DNA from 3 places in the Kocuria sp. UBA5001 genome. Region 2 is predicted to be linked to each of the others. Evidence: riboswitches for the same ligand, from Rfam matches in the RefSeq annotation. Region 2 holds a riboswitch; each other region holds the start of a gene.

Region 1 (6,864 bases), on a different contig from region 2:
CCACGCTCGCGGGTCGGCTCGCGCAGCTGGCCGTGGAGAAGCTGCGCGAGGACGAGATCCCTGCGGAGTTCGTGGCCATGCGCCTGCCGTACCGCACCCAGCAGGACGAGGACGACGCCCAGGCCGCCCTCGCCTTCATCGAGCCGGACCGGGTGGTCACGTATGACGTCGCGCCGGCCGTCGACGGGTTCGAGGCCGCCTACGCCGCCGCCACCGGTGAGCAGCTCAGCGACTTCACACGCGGCAACACCAAGGCCCGCGTGCGCATGACCGCGCAGTACGCGGTGGGCGGGGACCACAACCTGCTGGTGATCGGCACGGACCACGCGGCGGAGTCCATCACCGGGTTCTTCACCAAGTTCGGGGACGGCGGCGCGGACCTCCTGCCGCTGGCCGGGCTGAACAAGCGGCAGAACCGGCAGCTGCTGGAGTACCTGGGAGCCTCGGAGCAGCTGGTCGGGAAGGTCCCCACCGCGGACCTGCTCAACGACAACCCCGGCCGCACGGACGAGGACGAGCTGGGCCTCACGTACGAGGACATCGACGACTACCTCGAGGGCAAGGACGTCCACGTGGAGGTCGCGGAGAAGCTGGAGCAGATCTTCCTGCGCTCCCGCCACAAGCGCACCGTGCCAGTGACCCCGGCGGATGCGTGGTGGCGGGAGGGCTGAGCCCGCTCCCGTTCAGCGCCGACGACGCCGAGCGGGTTGTGCCCGGCGGCGTCACTCACTGGGGGCCCCGGTGATGCGGGCCCTCAGCGCGTCGTGGAGTGCCATGGCACGGCTCCGTTCCACGCGATCCGACCTCGCGACTGACACAGTTTCGGCCCCGGGAAGCGCCCGGCACATGCCCTCCGCAACGACCACCGCAGGGGACGGAAGCCCCCGGTCCCTACGCCTCTGCGGCGTCGTTCCCGAACACCCGGGGTGACGCGCTGCGGTAGCGGCGGTTGCGGACCGCCAGCACACCGCCGGCCAGCACGGCCGCCAGGACCGAGGCGGTCAGCACGGCCACCTTGGCCTGGTCACCGGCGGCCGCGGACGGGTCGAAGCTGAGCTCCGAGATCAGCAGAGACACCGTGAACCCGATGCCGGCCAGCAGCGCGATCCCCACCAGGTCGATCCACCGGTAGGACGGATCCAGCTTCCGCCCGGTGAGCACGGTGGTGAGCCACGTGGCGGCAATGATGCCCAGCGGCTTGCCCAGGACGAGGCCCGCGATGGTGCCGAGCGTGACGGGGGCGGCGAGCGCCGTCGTCAATCCGTCCCAGCCGCCCACCGCGACGCCCGCGGAGAAGAACGCGAAGACCGGCACCGCGAACCCGGCGGACAGGGGCCGGACGCGGTGCTCCAGGTGCTCGGCGAGCTCCACGGGCTCCCCGGAGGCCTTCCCCGCGAGGACGGGGACGGCGAAACCGAGCAGCACGCCCGCGACCGTGGCGTGGATCCCCGCCTCGTGGACCAGGGCCCACGTGATCACGGCCAGCGGCACCAGGATCGCCCAGGCGGCCCACGTGCGGTGCGCGAAGAAGCGGGGGAAGCGGTGCGCCAGGAGCCCGAACACGGCCAGCGGGACGAGCGCGAGGAGCAGCGGGAGCACGTGCACCTCGTCGGTGTAGAAGACCGCGATGATCGTGATGGCCAGCAGGTCGTCCACCACGGCAAGCGTGAGCAGGAAGAGGCGGAGCGCGCTGGGCAGGTGCGAGCCCACGATCGCGAGCACCGCCACTGCAAACGCGATATCGGTGGCGGTGGGGATCGCCCAGCCGCCCAGGGTCTCGGGGTTCGTCGCGTTGACCGCCGCGTAGATCAGCGCGGGGACGACGACGCCGCCCACGGCCGCCGCGATCGGCACCGCCGCCTTCCCGAGGTCCCGCAGGTCACCCGCGACGAACTCGCGCTTGAGCTCGAGGCCCACGAGGAAGAAGAAGATGGCGAGCAGCCCGTCCGCGGCCCAGGTGCCGAGGCTGAGGTTCAGGTTCCACGGCTCGTAGCCGACCTCGAGGTCCCGCAGCTGGAAGTAGGAGTCGGCGGCGGGCGAGTTGGCCCAGACGAGGGCGATGACGGCGGCGACCACCAGGAGGATGCCGGCCACGGTCTCGCGGCGCAGGACGTCCTGGAGTCGGGAGAGGGCGCCGCCCGCGGGGTGGTCAGGCTCGCACGTGGGCTCAGGATGGTTGAAGAAACCGGGCTCCGAGACGAAGCCGGAGGGCTCTTCCTGCACCACGGGCTCCGGGGATCCGGGCTCACGGTGGGCAGGGGTGGTCGTGTGGTGCAGGGGCATGGACTACTCCAATGTCGACGGGCATCACGCTCATTACCGCCGACCAGACTTCCCGGCACACCAGCCAGCAAGAGTAGCAGGGCGCTTTTGGGTGGCGCACCCGGGGCGGCTTTCAGAAAGGCGGTCCCGCAGCAACCCACTCGGCTTCTCTGTCGCTGCGACCCGGGACACGAGACGATCTGGCAGTGACCTGCCTACGGTGGGGGCATGCTGAAACGGAAATCGGTGGGCTTGCTGATCCAGGGGTCCGCGATGGTGGCCCTCTTCCTGATCACTTTCATTGGAGCGCGGGAATCATGGCTGCTCATGACCCTGGAACTGCTTTTCGCCGTCATCTTTTTCACCAAGGCGGTGCAAGAACGGCGTGCAGAAGTCGCGGCACAGCGCCGTCGAGCGGCGCGCCGCCCCGCGAGCAACGGCCTGTCTTGACCGAGCTGCCACCGGCAGGACCGGTTATACCGGACTGCGGTGCGGCTGTGGCTTGGAAACACGAGCCAACATCAGGCTGATTCCCCACAGGAACAGGACCAGCAGCGGTACGAGAGTCATCATGGACGGCTCGTCCACGACTGTCACGCCGCCCACGTTCTCCCAGGTGCATGTGTGGCCCAGTGGCACCCAGCTCCACTCCGGCTCACCGTAGATCGAGCTTCCGTCGCCCAGTTCGCAGGACAGGGATCCGGAGTACACGAGTCGCTCCGCCACAAGCCCTCCGACCCAGGCGAGTACCGCTGCGAGCCACAGCACCCATCCAACGTTCCTTGCCCGCGAAGCGGCTGTTCGGTGTGACATTCGCCCGTCTCCGTTCTGGCTGCCGTGCCCCTCCGCCGAGCGCGCTGCCGGTTATTTGGTCTCGCCACTTTCCTATCAGGGTTCCCTGCGACCCCATCCTTCCCGGTCAATCCGCTCACTTGATCCTCGCCAAACCTCCCTGACTACACTGACCACCAGTGACACGGGGTGCCGCCACCCTTCCCTCCAGCCCCACCGGGCGCACGGAGCGTGAAGCCAAGGCGGCTGAGATGACACCCGTCGAACCTGTCCAGTTAGTACTGGCGAAGGGATGTCACGGTCGCACCGCGCAGGTGGCGCACCGCTTTCTTCGCCGTGAGCCACAGGAGTGAGCATGCGGATCGAGAACGCCATCGTCCTGGTCACCGGCGGAGCCCGTGGGCTCGGGGAGCACCTCAGCCGGGCATTCGCGCGCGAGGGTGCGCGCGTCGTCGTGAACTACCACGCGAGCGAGGACCGCGCCCGGGCGCTGGTCCGTGAGCTCGGGGAGGACAGGGCGCTCGCCGTCCAGGCGGACGTGACCGATGCCCACCAGGTGCGGGACATGGTCACCCAGGCCCGGGAGCACTTCGGCGCGCCGATCACGGTGGCCGTGAACAACGCCCTGGTGGACTTCAGCTTCAACGGGGACGCCCGCCCCACCCTGGAGCACCTGACCGCCGAGAACCTCACGCAGCAGTTCCACGGCGCCGTGGTGGGCGCCCTCAACGTGATGCAGGCGGTCACCCCGGGCATGGGCCAGGCCGGTGAGGGGCGCATCATCAACATCGGCACCAACCTCTTCCAGAACCCGGTGGTCCCCTACCACGACTACACCGCCGCGAAGGCCGCCCTGCTCGCGCTCACCCGCACCGCCGCCAAGGACCTCGGCCCGCAGGGCATCACCGTGAACATGATCTCCGGTGGCCTGCTGCGCACCACGGACGCGAGCGCCGCCACCCCGGACGAGGTCTTCGACTTCATCGCCGCCGGCACCCCCCTGGGCCGCGTGACCACCCCTGAGGAGTTCGCGAACACCGCCCTGTTCTTCGCCTCGGACTGGTCCCGCGGGGTCACCGGCCAGAACCTGGTGGTCGACGGCGGGCTGGTGATGGACTGACATGGCCGTCCCCTCCCCGCACGACGACGCCGCCCAGCCCGGTCCCGCGCGCACGGCACCTGCCGGGGGCGCGGCGTCGGCAACCACCCCCGAAGCCGGGCCGACGCTCGGGACGGCCGCTGCGGCGTCGTCGACAACAAAGACACCGGCCCGCCGCCTCCACCTCAACGCGTTCCTCTACGGCGCCGGCCACCACCAGGCGGCGTGGCGCGCCCCGAACTCCTCGGTGCACCGCCTCACGGACATCACCTACTACGAGGAACTCGCGCAGACCGCCGAGCGTGGCCTGTTCGACGCCGTGTTCTTCGCGGACGGCCACAGCGTGGGCGACGTCTCCGGCGGTCCGGTCTGGGCACTGGAACCGCTCACGGCGCTGTCCGCGATGGCGCGCGCCACCGAGCGCATCGGCCTGGTGTGCACGGTCTCTTCCACGTTCTTCGCCCCGTTCCACGCGGCCCGGATGCTCGCATCCCTGGACCACATCTCGGGCGGCCGGGCGGGCTGGAACGTGGTGACCTCCATGTGGGATGCGGAAGCCCGCAACCACGGCTACCGGGCCATGCCGCCCAAGGACGAGCGCTACGAGCGCGCCCGCGAGTTCGTGCAGGTGGCCCGCGCCCTGTGGGCCAGCTGGGACGAAGACGCCGTCACCGCGGACCCCGAGGGCCAGTGGGCGGACCCCTCCAAGCTGCACCGCCTGGACCACGAGGGCCGCCACTTCCTGGTGGACGGACCCCTCACGGTCCCGCGCTCCCCGCAGGGCGAGCCGGTGCTGTTCCAGGCCGGTGCGTCCGGGCCCGGCAAGGCCCTGGCCGGGGACTACGCGGAGGGGATCTACGCCGTGGCCTACGACCTCCCGGCCGCCCAGGAGTACTACTCCTCGGTCAAGGCGGAGGTCGCGCGGGCCGGCCGCGATCCGGAGTCCGTGGCCGTGATGCCCGGGCTGGTCACCTACGTGGGCCGCACCCACGAGGAGGCCCTCGCCAAGCAGGACCGCGTGGACCGGCTGCTGCCCGTGGAGCAGTCCCTCGCGCAGCTCTCCACGTTCGTGGAGCAGGACTGCTCCCAGCGGGAGCTGGACGCGCCCGTTCCCCCGCTGCCGCCCCTGGAGAAGTTCACCGGTCCGCAGGGGCGCTACGGCACCATCCTGCGCATCGTCGAGGCCGAGAACCCCACCGTCCGGCAGCTGCTCGGGCGCCTGGCCGCCGGCGGCGGGCACTGCACCATGGTGGGCACGCCGCAGAGCATCGCCGACCAGATGCAGGAGTGGCTGGAGAAGGGTGGTGCGGACGGCTTCAACCTCATGCCGCCCGTGCAGCCGGACTCCCTCGCCGATTTCGTGGACCTCGTGGTCCCGGAGCTGCAGCGCCGCGGCCTGTTCCGCACCGAGTACACCGCCACCACGCTGCGCGGTCACCTCTCGCAGGTCTGAGCCGGGCAGGACGACGCCGCCGCGCCCCGTTCGTGGGGCGCGGCGGCGTCGTGCGGAGACGAGCAGGCGGATCCTGGCTCCGGGTGGAGGCCCGGGTGGAGGCGCAGATCGGGCCCCGGCGACGAGGCGACCGGCGTGGGTGCCGGAACGCGGCGGCGTCGTCCCCTCAGGTCTCCCGGATCACATCAGGGGCCGCAGCGGCGCGAGCACCACCTCGGCCACCCGCGCCATGGGGTGGCGGTCACGCCACGCCGGCGAGGTCAGCTCGTCGCAGTGTGTGCTGTCCGAGAGGAAGACCTTCTCCATCTCCGCGGCGAAGTCCTTGTCCACGATCTCCACGTTGGTCTCGTAGTTGAAGGACAGGGAGAGCCGGTCCAGGTTGGCGGTGCCCACGGTGGACCACTCGCCGTCGATCGTGGCGGTCTTGGAGTGGATCATGCACGCCGCATACAGCAGGATGGTCACCCCGGCCTCCAGCAGCTGGCCGTAGAAGCCCCGGGAGACCCAGTCCGCCACGATGTGGTTCGAGTCCTTGGGCACCATGATCCGCACGTCCACACCGCGGCGGGCGGCGGCCAGGAGCGTGTCCAGGATCTGCTGGTCCGGCACGAAGTACGGGGTGTTGATCCAGATGTGGTCCCTGGCCCGCTCGATCGCGCTCAAGTACATGCCGCGGATGGGATACACCAGCTGGATGGGGAGGTTCGGCGAGACGCGCACCTCCGGATCCCAGTTCTTGGGCGGGATCCACTCGATCGCGTGCTCCGGGGCGCGGTGCTCGTTCCACACGGCAGCGATGGCGTTGCGCAGTCCCCACACCGCCGGGCCGATCTCCCGGATGTGGGTGTCGCGCCAGTGCCGGGAGTACATCGAGCCGATGTTGAAGCCGCCCACGAAGCCGATGTTGTCGTCCACCACCAGGATCTTCGAGTGGCACAGCCCCGAGAAGCGCAGGGGGCCCTTCCAGAACGGACGCCGCACCGCGGGGACGCGGAAGACGTCCACCTTCTCGGAGAACCGGTAGAACGAGTGCGGCACCACGGTGTTCGCGAACCCGTCGTAGATCACGAAGACCTTCACGCCCCGCTCGGCCGCACGGTTCATGCCGTCGAGGAAGCGCTGCCCGATCTCGTCGCCCTTCCAGATGAACGTCTCCATGTGGATCGAGCGCTCGGCACCGTCGATCGCCTCGAGCATGTCCTCGTACACGTCCTCACCGGAGGTGTAGACGGTCATTGCGGAGTCCTGCACCTGCGCG
Region 2 (6,864 bases):
GAGCAGGGACCGGCGGCCGCGAATCGCGTCCACGGCGCCGTCGTCCAGGGTCAGGGTGCCCTTGATGTCCGCGAGGTGGGCAAGCCACAGCAACCGCACGTTGCGACGCCCGCCGGTCGTGGCGAACCACGTGCCCACGTCCTCCCCAGCGAGGGCGCGCTCGATGTTCGCCGCGGACGTCACGAGCGCCGGGATGCCCGACGCCGCCGCGATCCGCGCCGCCTCGACCTTGGTGACCATGCCGCCGGAGCCCACTCCGGCGCGGCCGATGGTCCCGATCTCCACGCCCTCGAGATCCGTGATCGGGTCCGTGACCGTTGCGATCCGCTCCCCACCGTCCTGCGGGGGCTTGGTGTAGAGCGCGTCCACGTCCGAGAGCAGCAGCAGGGCGTCCGCCTTGATCAGGTGCGCCACGAGCGCGGCGATCCTGTCGTTGTCGCCGAACTTGATCTCGTGGGTGGCCACGGCATCGTTCTCGTTGACGATCGGCAGGATCCCCAGGTCCAGCAGCCGCTCGATCTGGCGGTGCGCGTTCTTGTACTGCGAGTGGCGCATCAGGTCCTCTGCCGTGAGCAGCACCTGCCCCACGGTCACGTGGTAGCGCGCGAAGTACTCGGTGTAGCGCGAGATCAGCAGCCCCTGGCCCACCGAAGCCGCGGCCTGCTTGGTGGAGAGGTCCTTGGGCCGCCGGGAGAGCCCCAGCGGTTGCAGCCCGGCCGTGATGGCACCAGAGGACACGAAGACGATCTCCACGCCCTGTGCCTTGACCCGCCCGAGGGCGTCCACGATGCCGCGCAGCGCGTTCTCGTCGATCGAGTTCTCGATGGACGTCAGGGAGGACGAGCCCACCTTCACGACGACGCGGCGGGCCTCGGGCAGCTGCTCCCGGCTCGTGATCGCGGAGCGGCGGTTCTTCCCGCGGCTCTCCGTGCTGAGCTGGATCGCGGACTTCGAGGCCTGCTGCTCCACGGCGGACACGTCAATCGTCTCTGCGGGGGTCTTCTCACGGTGCGGCTGCTCACTCACTGTCGTCCGACTCCTTCGTCTCACCGGTGCCGCCCTCCCGGCGACGGGACCTCGCCTCGTCCACGGACTCGGTCCAGATCCCGGCCCGTCGCTCCTCCTCGAGCTCGGCGCGCGCCTCGGACTTGGCGTCCATGCGGTCGTAGAACTGCTCGCGCTTCTCGCGCCGGGTGGGCCGGGAGGTCTCCTCCATGCGCAGGTCCGAGCCGCGGGGCCCGCCCAGCAGCTCGGCGCCGCCCACCATGGTGGGCTCCCAGTCGAAGACCACGCCGTTCTCCTCGGGCCCGATCAGCACGGCGTTGCCCGGCTTGGCCCCGATCCGGAACAGCTCGTCCTCGATGCCGAGCTTGGCGAAGCGGTCCGCGAGGTAGCCCACGGCCTCGTCGTTGTTGAAGTCCGTCTGCAGCACCCACCGCTCGGGCTTCTCGCCCCGTACGTGGTACAGAGGCTCCTCCGCCCGGTCCTCGCGGGTGATCACGAACTCGCGGCGGTCCCGGCCACGACGACGCCGCGCGGGCTCCGGCTGCAGAACCGTCACCGTGCGCTGCTCCTCCGCTCGCCTCTCCTCCTGCTCCCGCGCCTCGGACACGAGCGCCGCCATGGCGAAGCCGAGCTCCCGCAGGCCCTCGTGGGAGGCGGTGGAGACCTCGAAGACGGGGTAGCCGCGCTGCTCGAGCTCCGGGCGGATGAAGTTGGCGAGCTCCCTGGCGTCCGGCACGTCCACCTTGTTCAAGACCACGAGCCGCGGGCGCTCGGTGAGCGGGACCGCGGTGGGGTCCTCGTCCCGCACGGCCTCCGCGTAGTGGGCGAGTTCCTCCTCCAGGGCATCCAGGTCCGTGAGGGGGTCGCGGCCGGGCTCCAGCGTGGCGCAGTCGATCACGTGCACGAGAGCGGCGCAGCGCTCCACGTGGCGCAGGAACTCCAGGCCCAGGCCCTTGCCCTCGGACGCGCCGGGGATTAGGCCGGGAACGTCAGCGACCGTGAAGCGGGTGTCCCCCGCCTGCACCACGCCCAGGTTGGGGACGAGCGTGGTGAAGGGGTAGTCCGCGATCTTGGGGCGGGCGGCGCTCATGGCCGCGATCAGGCTGGACTTGCCGGCGGAGGGGAAGCCCACGAGCGCGATGTCCGCGATGGACTTCAGTTCGAGCTCGACCTCCTGCTCCTCACCGGGGGTGCCGAGCAGTGCGAAGCCCGGTGCCTTGCGCTTGGGTGAGGCCAGCGCCGCGTTGCCCCGGCCGCCCATGCCGCCGGCGGCCAGCACGTACTCGCTGCCTTCTCCCAGCAGGTCCGCGAGCACATTGCCCTCGCGGTCCTTGACAACGGTGCCGTCCGGGACGGAGAGCACCAGGTCCTGGCCCTTGAAGCCGTGGCGCATGTCTCCCTTGCCCGGCTCGCCGTTCGGGGCCTTCTGGTGCGGGGCGTGGTGGAAGCCCAGCAGCGTGGTGGACTGCCCGTCCACGCGCAGGATCACCGACCCGCCGTCGCCCCCGTTGCCGCCGTCCGGTCCGCCCAGGGGCTTGAACTTCTCGCGCTTGACGGACACGCAGCCGTGGCCCCCGTTGCCGCCGGTGGCGTGCACGACGACTCGATCAACAAAACTGGCCACGTGGCTCCTCGGGATCTGGGTGGCCCGCCGTGCGCGGGACCCGTTGGTCTCTGGTGAAAAGAATAGAGGGTGAGCGCGTAGAGCGCCCACCCTCTAGTGGTCGTCACCGCACGAGTCGGCGACGGGTGGACCCTGGGGTCCGGAAGAACTGACTACTCGGCGGTCTGGATGTTGACCACGCGGCGGCCACGGCGGGTGCCGAACTCGACGACACCGGCGGCCAGGGCGAACAGTGTGTCGTCCTTGCCGCGACCCATGTTCAGGCCGGGGTGGAAGTGCGTTCCGCGCTGACGGACGATGATCTCGCCGGCGTTGACGGACTGGCCGCCGAAGCGCTTCACGCCCAGGTACTGGGCGTTGGAGTCACGGCCGTTGCGAGTGGAGCTCGCACCCTTCTTGTGTGCCATGGTGTGTGCCTACCTTCGTTGAAAATGTATCGGGGACCGGGAGGATCAGGCGTTGATGCCGGTGATCTTGACGGTGGTCAGCTCGGCGCGGAAGCCCTGACGCTTCTTGTAACCGGTCTTGTTCTTGTACTTCATGATCGAGATCTTGGGACCGCGCAGGTCCTCGATGATCTCGGCCGTGACCTTGACGTCGGCCAGGGTCTTGGAGTCGGAGGTGACCTTGTCCCCATCGACCAGCAGCAGCGCAGGAAGCTCTACGGTGCTGCCTGCCTCGCCGGCGACGCGGTCAAGGGTCACGAGGTCTCCTACGGAAACCTTCTCCTGGCGGCCGCCTGCGCGGACAATCGCGTACACCACTTGGGAACTCACTTCTCTCGACATCTATGGACTGCGTGTGTGGGTCGGGCGGACTCCTGGATGCTGCGAATGTCGAGTCAGCCCGCTGCGGTGGTCGAGGACCGACCGCGTACCACGTGGCTGTCGCATCAGAACAGGGTGTTCGCCCGAGTGTGCCGCTCCCGCGTGCGGATCATAGATATGACGCACAGCGATGCCCGGCACCGACAGCCCAGACTACCCCATGCGGGGAAGTCACGCCAATCACCCCTCCTTGCTGCTCCCCCGCGCGGTCTGGGCGAAGAATGCCAGTTCGAGTCGGCACGCCCGCAGGAACGCGCGCCGCATCTCGGAGCGGCTCGCCGGGTTGGCGACGGCAGCCGCGCGGTCCACGGCGCGGCGCACCGTATCGGTGGCCGCCTGGAACCCCGGATCGCTGTAGGTGGCCAGCCAGTCCGCGTACGGATGCTCTTCCCACCCCACCGCGCGGGCACGCTCCATGAGCTCGGTCCCCACATGGGCGTAGAGCCAGTAGCAGGGCAGGATGGCCGCCGCTCCCACGGCGAAGCCGTCCTGCCCGGTGCGGGCCAGCAGGAAATCCGCGTAGGCGCTCGTGGTCTCGGACGGCTCGTGGGGTGCCCGCCCGGCCAGGCGGGCCCGGTGCAGGGCGGTCTCCGCGGTGACCACCGATGCCGAGGCAGACGCGAAGTGCTCCCGGGTGTCCTCGTCCGGGGCGGCCGCGGCGAGCAGGGCCAGCGCGCGGGAGTAGTACTCGAGGTACTGCATGTCCTGGTCCAGGTACCACTCGAACGCCTCGGGTCCCAGGGTGCCGTTCCCCAGGCCCCGGATGAAGTCCAGCTGCGCGATCTGCTCCCGGATCTCGGCGCTGTCCACCCACAGCTCGTCGGTGAACCGATCGCCCGGGACCAGGTCGCCGGCGGATGGCTCCCTTGGCGAGACGTCCGAGGCCGCCGGGGCTCCCTGCGTGGCTGCGCCCGCGGGGGCGGCGCCGTCCGGGTCCGCTGCCTCGGTGGCGTCGGCGGCGCAGGCCTCGGCCAGGAACTGCGGGTCCGTGACCAGGGCCTGTACGTGGTGCATGTGGTGCACCGGGCCGTTGCCGTGGCCCACGTGCAGGGTGTCCGCGATGCGCAGTGCGGCCCGCAGCCACTCGCGGGCCGTACCGATGCCCCCGGCCCAGTCCCCCGTGCGAGCCACCACGGTGGCCACGGCGGAGGACAGTGAGCAGCCCGTGCCGTGGGTGTTGCGTGTGACCACGCGCGGTCCGGTGAACTCGGCCACCGGCTCGTGGACGCCCGGGACCACGAGGGCGTCCGGCGTGAGCTCGCCGCCCAGGTGCCCGCCCTTGACGAGCACGCGCGTGCCGAAGGCGTCGGAGACGGCGCGGCCCTGCGCGAGCGCCTCGTCCCACGTGGTGGCCACGGGGCGCTCCGCGAGCACCGCCAACTCGGGAAGGTTCGGGGTGATGAGGTCCGCCGCGGGCAGCAGTCCGCGCAGAGCCTCCTCCGCCTCGCGCTCCAGCAGCCGCCCGCCGGCGGTGGCGACCATCACGGGGTCGACAACGACCACGGGCGCGCGACCGGCCGCGAGCCACTCCCGGACCGTCTCGATGACGTCCACGGAACCGAGCATCCCCACCTTCACGGCGTCGAGCTCGACATCGTCCGAGACCGCGTCCAGCTGCGCGCGCAGAATGTCGACGGGAGGGGTGTGCACGCTGCGCACGCCCTGCGTGTTCTGGGCGACCACCGCGGTGACAACGCTGAGGCCGTAGCCGCCCATCGCGGCGATCGACTTCAGGTCCGCGGCGTGGCCAGCGCCGCCGGTGGGGTCCGTCCCGGCGATCGACAGGACGCGGGGCACGGTGAGGACGGGTGCGGTGTCCACGACATCCCTTCGCTAGTGCGAGCTAGATCAGGTTCGACGGGTGTGTTCTCAGCCGCGTGGCGCGGCACCCCGTGTGTGCTCCACCGATCATGCCACAGGGGCGCCCGGATCCCTCCGGACGCCCCTGCGGCATCGGTTCACCTCTCGCACCAGTGGGGTGCGGCGGCGTTCACTCTCCCTTGCGGGTCATCGTGATGTCCTGGGCCTTCACACCCACGCCCACCACGGTGGGCTGCCCGTCCATGGTCGCGGCCTTCTTCGGGCCGGTGGCCGCCGCGGTGAAGCGGCTGACGGTGGACTTCTGCGCCTCGTACTCCTGGGTGGTCACGCTCGCTGTGCCGGGGGCGGCAGCCGGCGCCACCGCACGGCGCGAGCCACGACGACGCCGCGCCGGTGCCGGCGTCTCGGCCGCTGGCTGGGCAGTGGTGGCGGGAACGCCGGAACGGCTGCCCGCGCCCCCGTTCTGCGCGGGCGCTGCGGTCTTTCCGGTGGATGTCGGGGCGTTCGACTCCGCGTCCTGACGGCCGCCCTGCTCGGCACCACCGTCGCGTCCTGCGCGGCGGCTGCCCTGGCGGGACCCGCCACGGCCGTTGGACGAACGGTTGCGGGAGCTGCCCCCGCGCGAGCCGGAATCAGCGGTCTCGGGGCCCTTGCCCTCGGAGCCGTCGAAGCTCTCGGACTCCGGCGCACCGGATCCGCCACGGTTCTTCCCCGACTGCGCGGAGTCACCGGAGGTCTCCTCTGTGAACGCCGCCGTCAGCGAGTCCAGCGAGAGCGACTCCCCGGGCCCTGCGACGTCACGCGCGCCGGAGCGGTCCTGGCCGGACTGTCCCTGCGGGAGTTCGATGACCTCGCCGTGGATCGTGACGCTGGAGGAGCTGTCCGCACCCTCGGAGGAGTCTCCCGCGTCCGCCGAGCCCTCCTGCTGGGTGCCATTCTCCTCGCCCTGCGGCCCACGGCCCCGGCTGCGCTTGCCGCGGCGCTTCTTGCGGCGGCGGCCGCCGTCGGACTCGCCGTCCGAGGTGCTGCGGTTGTCCAAGTCCCCGTGGGTGCCCGCGGAGCCGTGAGTCTCGGGAGTACCGTCCGTGTCCGAGCCCTGCCGGTTCTGGCCGCCACCCTGCGGGGTGGCCTCGGCACCGGAACCGTGCTGCGCGGCGTCGTCGTCCTCGTGCGTGGAGGCTGAGGCGATGTTCGCGAGCGCAGCGCGGGTGGCCTCGGCGCGGGCCTGGTTCTCCTGCTCCTCCGAGCCCGCGCCCCGGTTCTGGGACTTGGAGTGCCCCTGCTGCTGGTTGCTTTGGGGCTTGCCGGAGCGAGAGCGCTTGCGCTCGTTGCGGTTGCCACGGTGGTCCGTGGGCGCGGCGCTGGAGCGGCCCTGGAGCGGGTGGTCGTGGACGACGACGCCGCGTCCCGCGCACTCCTCGCAGGGCTCCGAGAAGACTTCGAGCAGTCCGGTGCCCATGCGCTTGCGCGTCATCTGCACGAGACCCAGCGAGGTCACCTCGGCCACCTGGTGCTTGGTGCGGTCCCGGCCCAGGCACTCCACGAGCCGGCGCAGCACGAGGTCGCGGTTGGACTCGAGCACCATGT
Region 3 (6,864 bases), on a different contig from region 2:
CGCTCCTGGTGGTCATGGGGGTGCTGTTCTGCGTGGGGGTCTACCTCCTGCTCGAGCGCTCGCTCACCCGTGTGCTGCTGGGCCTGATGCTGCTGACCAACGGCGCGAACCTGCTGATCCTGCACACGAGCGGTGAGCGGGGGGTGGCCCCGCTCTACGACTCCTCGCTGGACCCGGCCGAGTACTCGGACCCGCTGCCGCAGGCGCTGGTCCTGACGTCCATCGTGATCTCCCTGGCCACCACGGCCTTCATTCTGAGCATGATCTGGCGCTCGTGGATCCTGGCGCGCCGGGACGAGATCCAGGACGACCGCGAGGACCGCCGCGTGGCCACGCAGTCCTCCTACGATGCCGAGGACGACGACGCCATGCCCCAGGACACCTCCGAGTTCAACCACGCGGACGCGCGGTTCGCCCCGGCACGGCACAACGAGGAAGAGGCGGCGGAATCACCGGGTCACCACAGGGCCGAGAAGCTCACGGACGGAAACGAGCGGGACACGCATGAGTACTGATCCGGCGCAGCTCGCCCCCCTCGCGGTTCTGGTCCCCTTCCTGGGGGCGGCCCTGAACTTCCTGATCGTCCACCGCAACGGCCTGCAGCGCGCCGTGACCATCGGCTCCATGTCGCTGACGCTGGTGCTCAACGCGGTCATCCTCGCGAACGTGTGGAACAGGGGTCCGCAAGTGGTGCACCTGGGGGACTGGGCGGCACCGTTCGGCATCGTGATGGTGGTGGACCAGCTCTCCGCGCTGATGCTCGTGGTCTCGGTGGTCGTCTCCCTCGCGGTGCTCGTCTACGCCGTGAGCGAGGGCGTGGCCAACGGCGACAACGAGGGCCCCATCTCGATCTTCTACCCCACCTACCTGATCCTTGTGGCGGGCGTGTCCAACGCGTTCCTCGCGGGGGACCTTTTCAATCTGTACGTGGGCTTCGAGATCCTGCTGACCGCGTCCTACGTGCTGCTGACCATGGGGGGCACCGCGCAGCGCATCCGCGCGGGCGTCACCTACGTCGTCGTCTCCGTGATCTCCTCGATCCTGTTCCTGATCTCCCTGGGCATGATCTACGGCGCCACGGGCACCGTGAACATGGCGGACCTCTCGGGCAAGCTCTCGGACCTGCCGGTGGGTATGCAGATGCAGCTGCACCTCATGCTGCTGGTCGCGTTCGGGGTCAAGGCGGCCATCTTCCCGCTCTCGTTCTGGCTGCCCGACTCCTACCCCACGGCGTCCGCGCCGGTGACCGCCGTGTTCGCCGGGCTGCTGACCAAGGTGGGCGTGTACTCGATCATCCGCACGGAGACGCTGCTGTTCCCGGGGACGCAGATCAACGGCCTGCTGATGTGGGTGGCACTGCTCACCATGCTGGTGGGCATCCTGGGTGCGCTCGCGCAGATCGACATCAAGCGCATGCTCTCGTTCACCCTGATCTCCCACATCGGGTACATGATCTTCGGCATCGCCATGGGCACCCAGGCCGCGCTGGTCGCCGTCGTCTACTACATCGCGCACCACATCGTGATCCAGACCAGCCTGTTCCTGGTCGCGGGGCTCATCGAGCGCCGCGGTGGGTCCACCAACGTGGACCGCCTGGCCGGGATGCTCAAGATCTCCCCGCTGCTGGGTGTGCTCTACATGATCCCGGCGCTGAACCTGGGCGGCATTCCGCCGTTCTCCGGTTTCCTGGGCAAGGTGGGGCTGATCGAGGCCGGCGTGAGCACCGGAACGTGGTTGAGCTACCTGCTGGTGGGCGTGTCCGTGTTCGTCTCGCTGCTCACGCTGATGGCCCTGATCCGGGTGTGGAACCGCGTGTTCCTGCGCAGCGTCGACGACGCCGAGTACCCGGACCCCGTACTGCGCGCCACGACGCCGCAGGGCAGGCGTCCCCGCACCTCGCGCGCGGTCGTGAGGAAGCCCGGCAGCAGGTTCTCGGGGCGGTCGCCGGTGGTGTTGCTGCCGCGGACCATGGTGGGTGCCACCTCGGCCCTGGTGGTGGTGGGCGTGGCTCTCACCGTCTTCGCGGGGCCGCTGTTCGACCTCGCGGACAACTCCGCGGAGAACCTGGTGCACCCGGACCGCTACGTCAATGCCGTCCTGCACCCCGAGGGTCACGGCGGCGCAAGTGAGGAGAGCCGATGAGCACGTCCGCGGTGCGACGCCGTTCGCGCAACTCCCTGCGCGCCGAGCTGCCGCTGATCCTGTGGCTCGTGGTGGTGTGGGGTGCGCTGTGGGGTGACTGGAGCATCGGGAACCTGGTTTTCGGGCTGTTGCTCGCGCTGCTCGTCACCCGCCTGCTGACCCTGCCGCCCGTGCGCCTGTCCGGGCGCTTCAACGTGGTGCACTTCGCGCTGTTCGTGCCCACGTTTATCTGGCAGGTGGCCAAGGCCAGCTTCCAGGTCTTCTGGCTTGCGGTCACGCAGGGCCCGAGGGTGTGCAACGCCGTGCTGGGGGTGCCCCTGCGCCAGAACAACGACCTGCTCATGACGGCCGTGGGCCACACGATGGCGTTGATCCCCGGGTCCCTGGTGGTGGAGGTGGACCGCGGCAACGGGATCCTCTACTTCCACGTGCTGGACATCTCCACGCCCGAGCAGGCGGAGGCGTTCCGGCGCTCCGCACTGGACATCGAGGCCGCCTGGATCCGCATCATGGGCACCCGGGAGGACCTGAAGCTGCTGACCGTGGTCGGGGATTCCGACAACACGGAGGCCACCGGGGCGCTCGAGTCGCCCACGCACGAGATGGACGAGGCCGACACCGGCCACGGGGAGGAGCGCTCATGACAATGCTCGACGTCGCCGTGTGGCTGTGCGGGGCGATCCTCGCCCTGGCCGCCGCCGGGACCATCTACCGACTGGCGAAGGGGCCCTCCCTGCTGGACCGCGTGATCGCCTCGGACGTGCTGCTTGCCATCGTGGGGGCGTGCCTGGCCGTGGACATGGTCTACAACCACCACACCAACAACATCATCCTGCTCGTGATCGTCTCCCTGGTGGGCTTCCTGGGCTCCGTCACGGTGGCGCGCAACGTGGGGCTGGAGCGTTCATGAGCTGGCACACCGTCCTGGACGTGATCGCCCTGCTGTGCCTGGTGCTGGGTGCCCTGATGTCCCTGTCCGCCGCGATCGGCCTGGTGCGCTTCCCGGACCTGCTCTCGCGCATGCACGCGGGCACCAAGCCGCAGGTCTTCGGCCTGTTCCTCATGCTCACGGCCGTGGCCATCGAGAGCGGGGAGCCGCGCATGATCCCGCTGCTGATCCTCGCGTGGGTCTTCCAGCTGCTCACCGCACCGGTCTCCGCGCACATGGTGGGCCGGGCCGCATACCGCTCCAAGCACCTGCACGAGGAGAACCTCATGCAGGACGAGCTGCGGGACGTTGTAGCCCGCGCCGGGCACGAGGAATCACGCTGAGGACATAATTTCCGGGTGAACCGCGCCCCGCACCGCCCAGCCACGCGCCGAGTTTCGTATGCTGGGGGAGGAAGCAGCACGCCGTCGGCCCCCGAGCGCCGTCGGCACTCGCGACGAGAAGGAGCACCTCATGAACAAGGCGATGGACATCCTCGGCACCGTGGCGTCCCTGGGCGGCGTGGCACTCGCGAACAAGGGCCTGTCCGCGGTGTGGAAGCAGGTCACCGGCAACGAACCCCCCGCCAAGAACCCGGATGAGGACGAGGCCTGGCGGGACATCATCCTGTGGGCCATGATCACCGGCGTGGTGGGCACCGTCATTAAGGTGGGAATCGCCCGCCAGATGTCCAAGATGGAGTCCGAGAAGAAGGACTCCGGCAAGACCTCGCAGTCCGAGATCTGAGGTACCCCACCGGGCCGAGCGCCCGGGAGGTCCTGCACACGAGGGCCGGGTGCGCGACGCACCCGGCCCTCGTGCGTGCCGTGGTCTAGACTGGCGACTCAACGACAGGGGAGCGCCACCGCGGCGCTGAGAGTGCGTGTGAGCGCAGACCCTCGAACCTGATCCGGTTCATACCGGCGCTAGGGAGTCGAGCATCTCAGGGACCCGTCCGCACCCGTGGACGCGAGCCTTCCCCTCCTGGAATCTTCAGGAGGATTCACATGACACAGGTCGGCACCAGATCCACGCGAACGCCCCAGGGACGCAATTCCCGGCGGCACTCGTGGCGGGTGGTGGACATCGTGGTCGCCTCCGTTCTCGCGGCGGTGTGCGCGGTGGTCTTCTGGCTGTGGTCCAACCTGCTCGCCCCGGCCGTCTCTGCGGGGTCCGTGGCGTATCCGCCCGCGGGCGGGCTCATCGTGGGCGGCTGGCTCGTGGCCGGCACGCTCGGTGCACTGATCATCCGCAAGCCGGGTGCCGCGATCTTCTGTGAGCTGCTCGCGGCCGTGCTGGAGATGTTCCTGGGCACCCACGCGGGATGGCTCGTGGTCCTCTCCGGGGTGATCCAGGGCCTGGGGGTGGAGATCGTCTTCCTGCTGACCCGCTACCGCAGCTTCGGGCTCCTCACGGCCACAGCGGGCGGCGCGGTCTCCGGGCTCTTCCTCGCCGTGAGCGAGAACATCTTGTACAACTACGAGTGGGCCACGGACCAGAAACTGGTCTACGCCGTGTTCACCACGCTCTCCGGCGCCGTGATCGCCGGCGCCCTGATGTGGCTCGTGGTGCGTGCGCTGCAGGCCACGGGCGTCCTCAGCGCCCTCGCATCCGGCGCCGCGCGCCGGCGATGACAGCCGCGTCGGCCACCATCCCGGTGGGCGCGTCGGTCTGTCTCGAGAACTTCGGCTGGCACTACCCCGGGCGCCAGAACCCGAGCCTCGCGGGGGTGGATGCGCAGATCGGTGCAGGGGAGCGCGTTCTGCTCCTGGGTCCTTCCGGTGCCGGCAAGTCCACCCTGCTGCAGGCCCTGGCGGGTGTGGAGCAGGATCCGGACGGGCAGTCCCGATCGGGTGAACTGACGGTCGACGGCGCCGACCCGCGCGACGCGCGGGGGGCCGTGGGCTTCATGCACCAGGATCCGGAGACGCAGGTGGTTCTCTCGCGGATCGGGGACGACGTCGCGTTCGGTCTCGAGAACCTGGCCGTTCCCCGTGAGCAGATCTGGCCGCGCGTCCACGAGGCGCTGGACAGGGTCGGTCTCCACCTCCCCCTGGAGCACTCCACCACGGCGCTGTCCGGTGGTCAGAAGCAGCGCCTGGCGCTCGCGGGTGTCATGGCCATGCGGCCCCGCCTGCTGCTGCTCGACGAGCCGACGGCCAGCGTGGACCACGAGGGAGCGGTGGAACTCTGCCGGGCCGTGTCCCGGGCCGTCCGGCAGGACGGCACTACCCTGGTGGTCGTGGAGCACCGTGTTGCACTGTGGGAACCGGTGGTGCACCGGGTGATCGTGCTCGACGACCACGGCTCGGTGGCCTTCGACGGCCCCACCCGGGAGACGCTCCACGATGCCCGGAAGCTGCTGCAGGCGCAGGGCACGTGGGTTCCGGACTGGGTTCCGACGACGCGTCCGCCCGCCCACCGCAGAGCTGTCGAGGTCGACGCGGCGGCCGAGGGTCCCGACGGCGGGGACGAGTGCCCACGCGGTGCGGGCACCGCGCGCTCCGGTCGAGACCGTCCCCCGCACGCCGCGGGGAGCCCTGCGCCCCGGGACGGTGCGGTCCTCCTCAGCGCCCGGGAGCTGGGAGTCTCCCGCATCCAGCCGTCGCGTCGAGTGGTGGCGCGCGAGCGGCGTCGGGCCCGCAGGTCGTGGCGACGTGGCGAAACTCTCGAGGCGCCGGCACGCAGAGTGGTGGACTTCCCGCCCGCGGCCGAGCACATCACGCTGGACGTCCGCGCGGGCCGCGCCCTGGCCGTCACCGGACCCAACGGGGCCGGGAAGTCGACGCTCGCCCTCACACTGGCCGGTCTCCTGGTGCCCGTGCGCGGCACGGTGCGAGCCTCCGCCGTCCTGGCAGATGACGCGCCACCGGATCCTGGCCTGTGGGACGGCAGCGAGCTGATCTCGAGGGTGGGCACCGTGTTCCAGCACCCCGAGCACCAGTTCCTGCGCTCAACGGTGCGGGAGGAGCTCGAATTCGGTCCGGAGCAGCTGCGCCGCCACTCGGAGCGCTCAAAGCCGCGGCGGGACGTGACGGCCGACGACGCCCGGGTCGCGGACCTGCTGCGGCGGCTGCGCCTGGAGGACCTGGCCGGGGCCAACCCCTTCACGCTCTCCGGGGGCCAGAAGCGTCGGCTCTCCGTAGCCACGGTGCTCGCAGCGGCACCCGCAGTGGTGATCCTCGACGAGCCCACGTTCGGCCAGGACGCCCGCACCTGGAAGGAACTCGTGGATCTCCTGGTGGAAGAGATGGACAGGGGCACGGCCGTGGTGGCAGTGACGCACGACCGGGACCTCATGACCGCGCTCGACGCGGAGGAAGTGGGGCTGGGCTCATGAGCACCACGGCAACACCGGGCATCTTCGGCCCCCGGAGCGGGCTGCTGGCCCGGGCGAATCCCGTGGTGAAGCTGCTCGGTGCGCTGCTGATCACCGTGGTGATCGTGCTCAGCGCCGATCCCGTGACGAACGCGGTGGCCCTGGGGGGTCAGCTGCTCCTGCTCGCGGGGGTGGGCATGCGACCGCTGCGGCTGCTCACGCGGCTGTGGCCGATCCTCGTGGCAGCCCTGATCAGTGGCTGGGGAACGGCGATGCTCTCCGACGCCGGTGGCCCCGTTCTGCTGCAGCTCGGATGGATCACCGTGACCACCGGATCTCTCGCGGCTGGCGGGGCAATCGCGCTGCGCGGGCTGGCCATCGCCCTGCCTGGGATCACGGTGCTGCTGACCACCGACCCCACGGACCTCGCGGACGGTCTCGCCCAGACGCTCAAGCTGCCCGCGCGCTTCGTCCT

The links. Region 2 has a riboswitch for thiamine pyrophosphate ahead of B3G12_RS12230 (bifunctional hydroxymethylpyrimidine kinase/phosphomethylpyrimidine kinase). Riboswitches for the same ligand answer to the same signal wherever they lie in the genome.
Region 1: linked by a shared signal. The riboswitch ahead of B3G12_RS08445 (3-oxoacyl-ACP reductase) and the one ahead of B3G12_RS12230 (bifunctional hydroxymethylpyrimidine kinase/phosphomethylpyrimidine kinase) in region 2 are both predicted to bind thiamine pyrophosphate.
Region 3: linked by a shared signal. The riboswitch ahead of B3G12_RS09630 (ECF transporter S component) and the one ahead of B3G12_RS12230 (bifunctional hydroxymethylpyrimidine kinase/phosphomethylpyrimidine kinase) in region 2 are both predicted to bind thiamine pyrophosphate.

What each region holds. Positions count from the first base shown of each region.
Region 1 covers NZ_DGYR01000013.1:118,231-125,094, reverse strand. Annotated here, with positions in the region: gene nadE (ammonia-dependent NAD(+) synthetase) at 1-671, shown strand, start outside; gene nhaA (Na+/H+ antiporter NhaA) at 892-2,283, opposite strand; gene B3G12_RS08450 (hypothetical protein) at 2,491-2,712, shown strand; TPP riboswitch at 3,230-3,364, shown strand; gene B3G12_RS08445 (3-oxoacyl-ACP reductase) at 3,410-4,174, shown strand; gene B3G12_RS08440 (LLM class flavin-dependent oxidoreductase) at 4,176-5,606, shown strand; gene B3G12_RS08435 (phospholipase D-like domain-containing protein) at 5,787-6,864, opposite strand, start outside.
Region 2 covers NZ_DGYR01000021.1:216,218-223,081, reverse strand. Annotated here, with positions in the region: gene proB (glutamate 5-kinase) at 1-1,026, opposite strand, end outside; gene obgE (GTPase ObgE) at 1,019-2,629, opposite strand; gene rpmA (50S ribosomal protein L27) at 2,782-3,036, opposite strand; gene rplU (50S ribosomal protein L21) at 3,082-3,393, opposite strand; gene B3G12_RS12230 (bifunctional hydroxymethylpyrimidine kinase/phosphomethylpyrimidine kinase) at 3,637-5,277, opposite strand; TPP riboswitch at 5,265-5,359, opposite strand; gene B3G12_RS12225 (Rne/Rng family ribonuclease) at 5,447-6,864, opposite strand, start outside.
Region 3 covers NZ_DGYR01000014.1:9,265-16,128, reverse strand. Annotated here, with positions in the region: gene B3G12_RS09660 (Na(+)/H(+) antiporter subunit C) at 1-515, shown strand, start outside; gene B3G12_RS09655 (Na+/H+ antiporter subunit D) at 505-2,142, shown strand; gene B3G12_RS09650 (Na+/H+ antiporter subunit E) at 2,139-2,786, shown strand; gene B3G12_RS09645 (monovalent cation/H+ antiporter complex subunit F) at 2,783-3,052, shown strand; gene mnhG (monovalent cation/H(+) antiporter subunit G) at 3,049-3,414, shown strand; gene B3G12_RS09635 (DUF4235 domain-containing protein) at 3,545-3,817, shown strand; TPP riboswitch at 3,914-4,020, shown strand; gene B3G12_RS09630 (ECF transporter S component) at 4,078-4,704, shown strand; gene B3G12_RS09625 (ABC transporter ATP-binding protein) at 4,701-6,410, shown strand; gene B3G12_RS09620 (energy-coupling factor transporter transmembrane component T family protein) at 6,407-6,864, shown strand, end outside.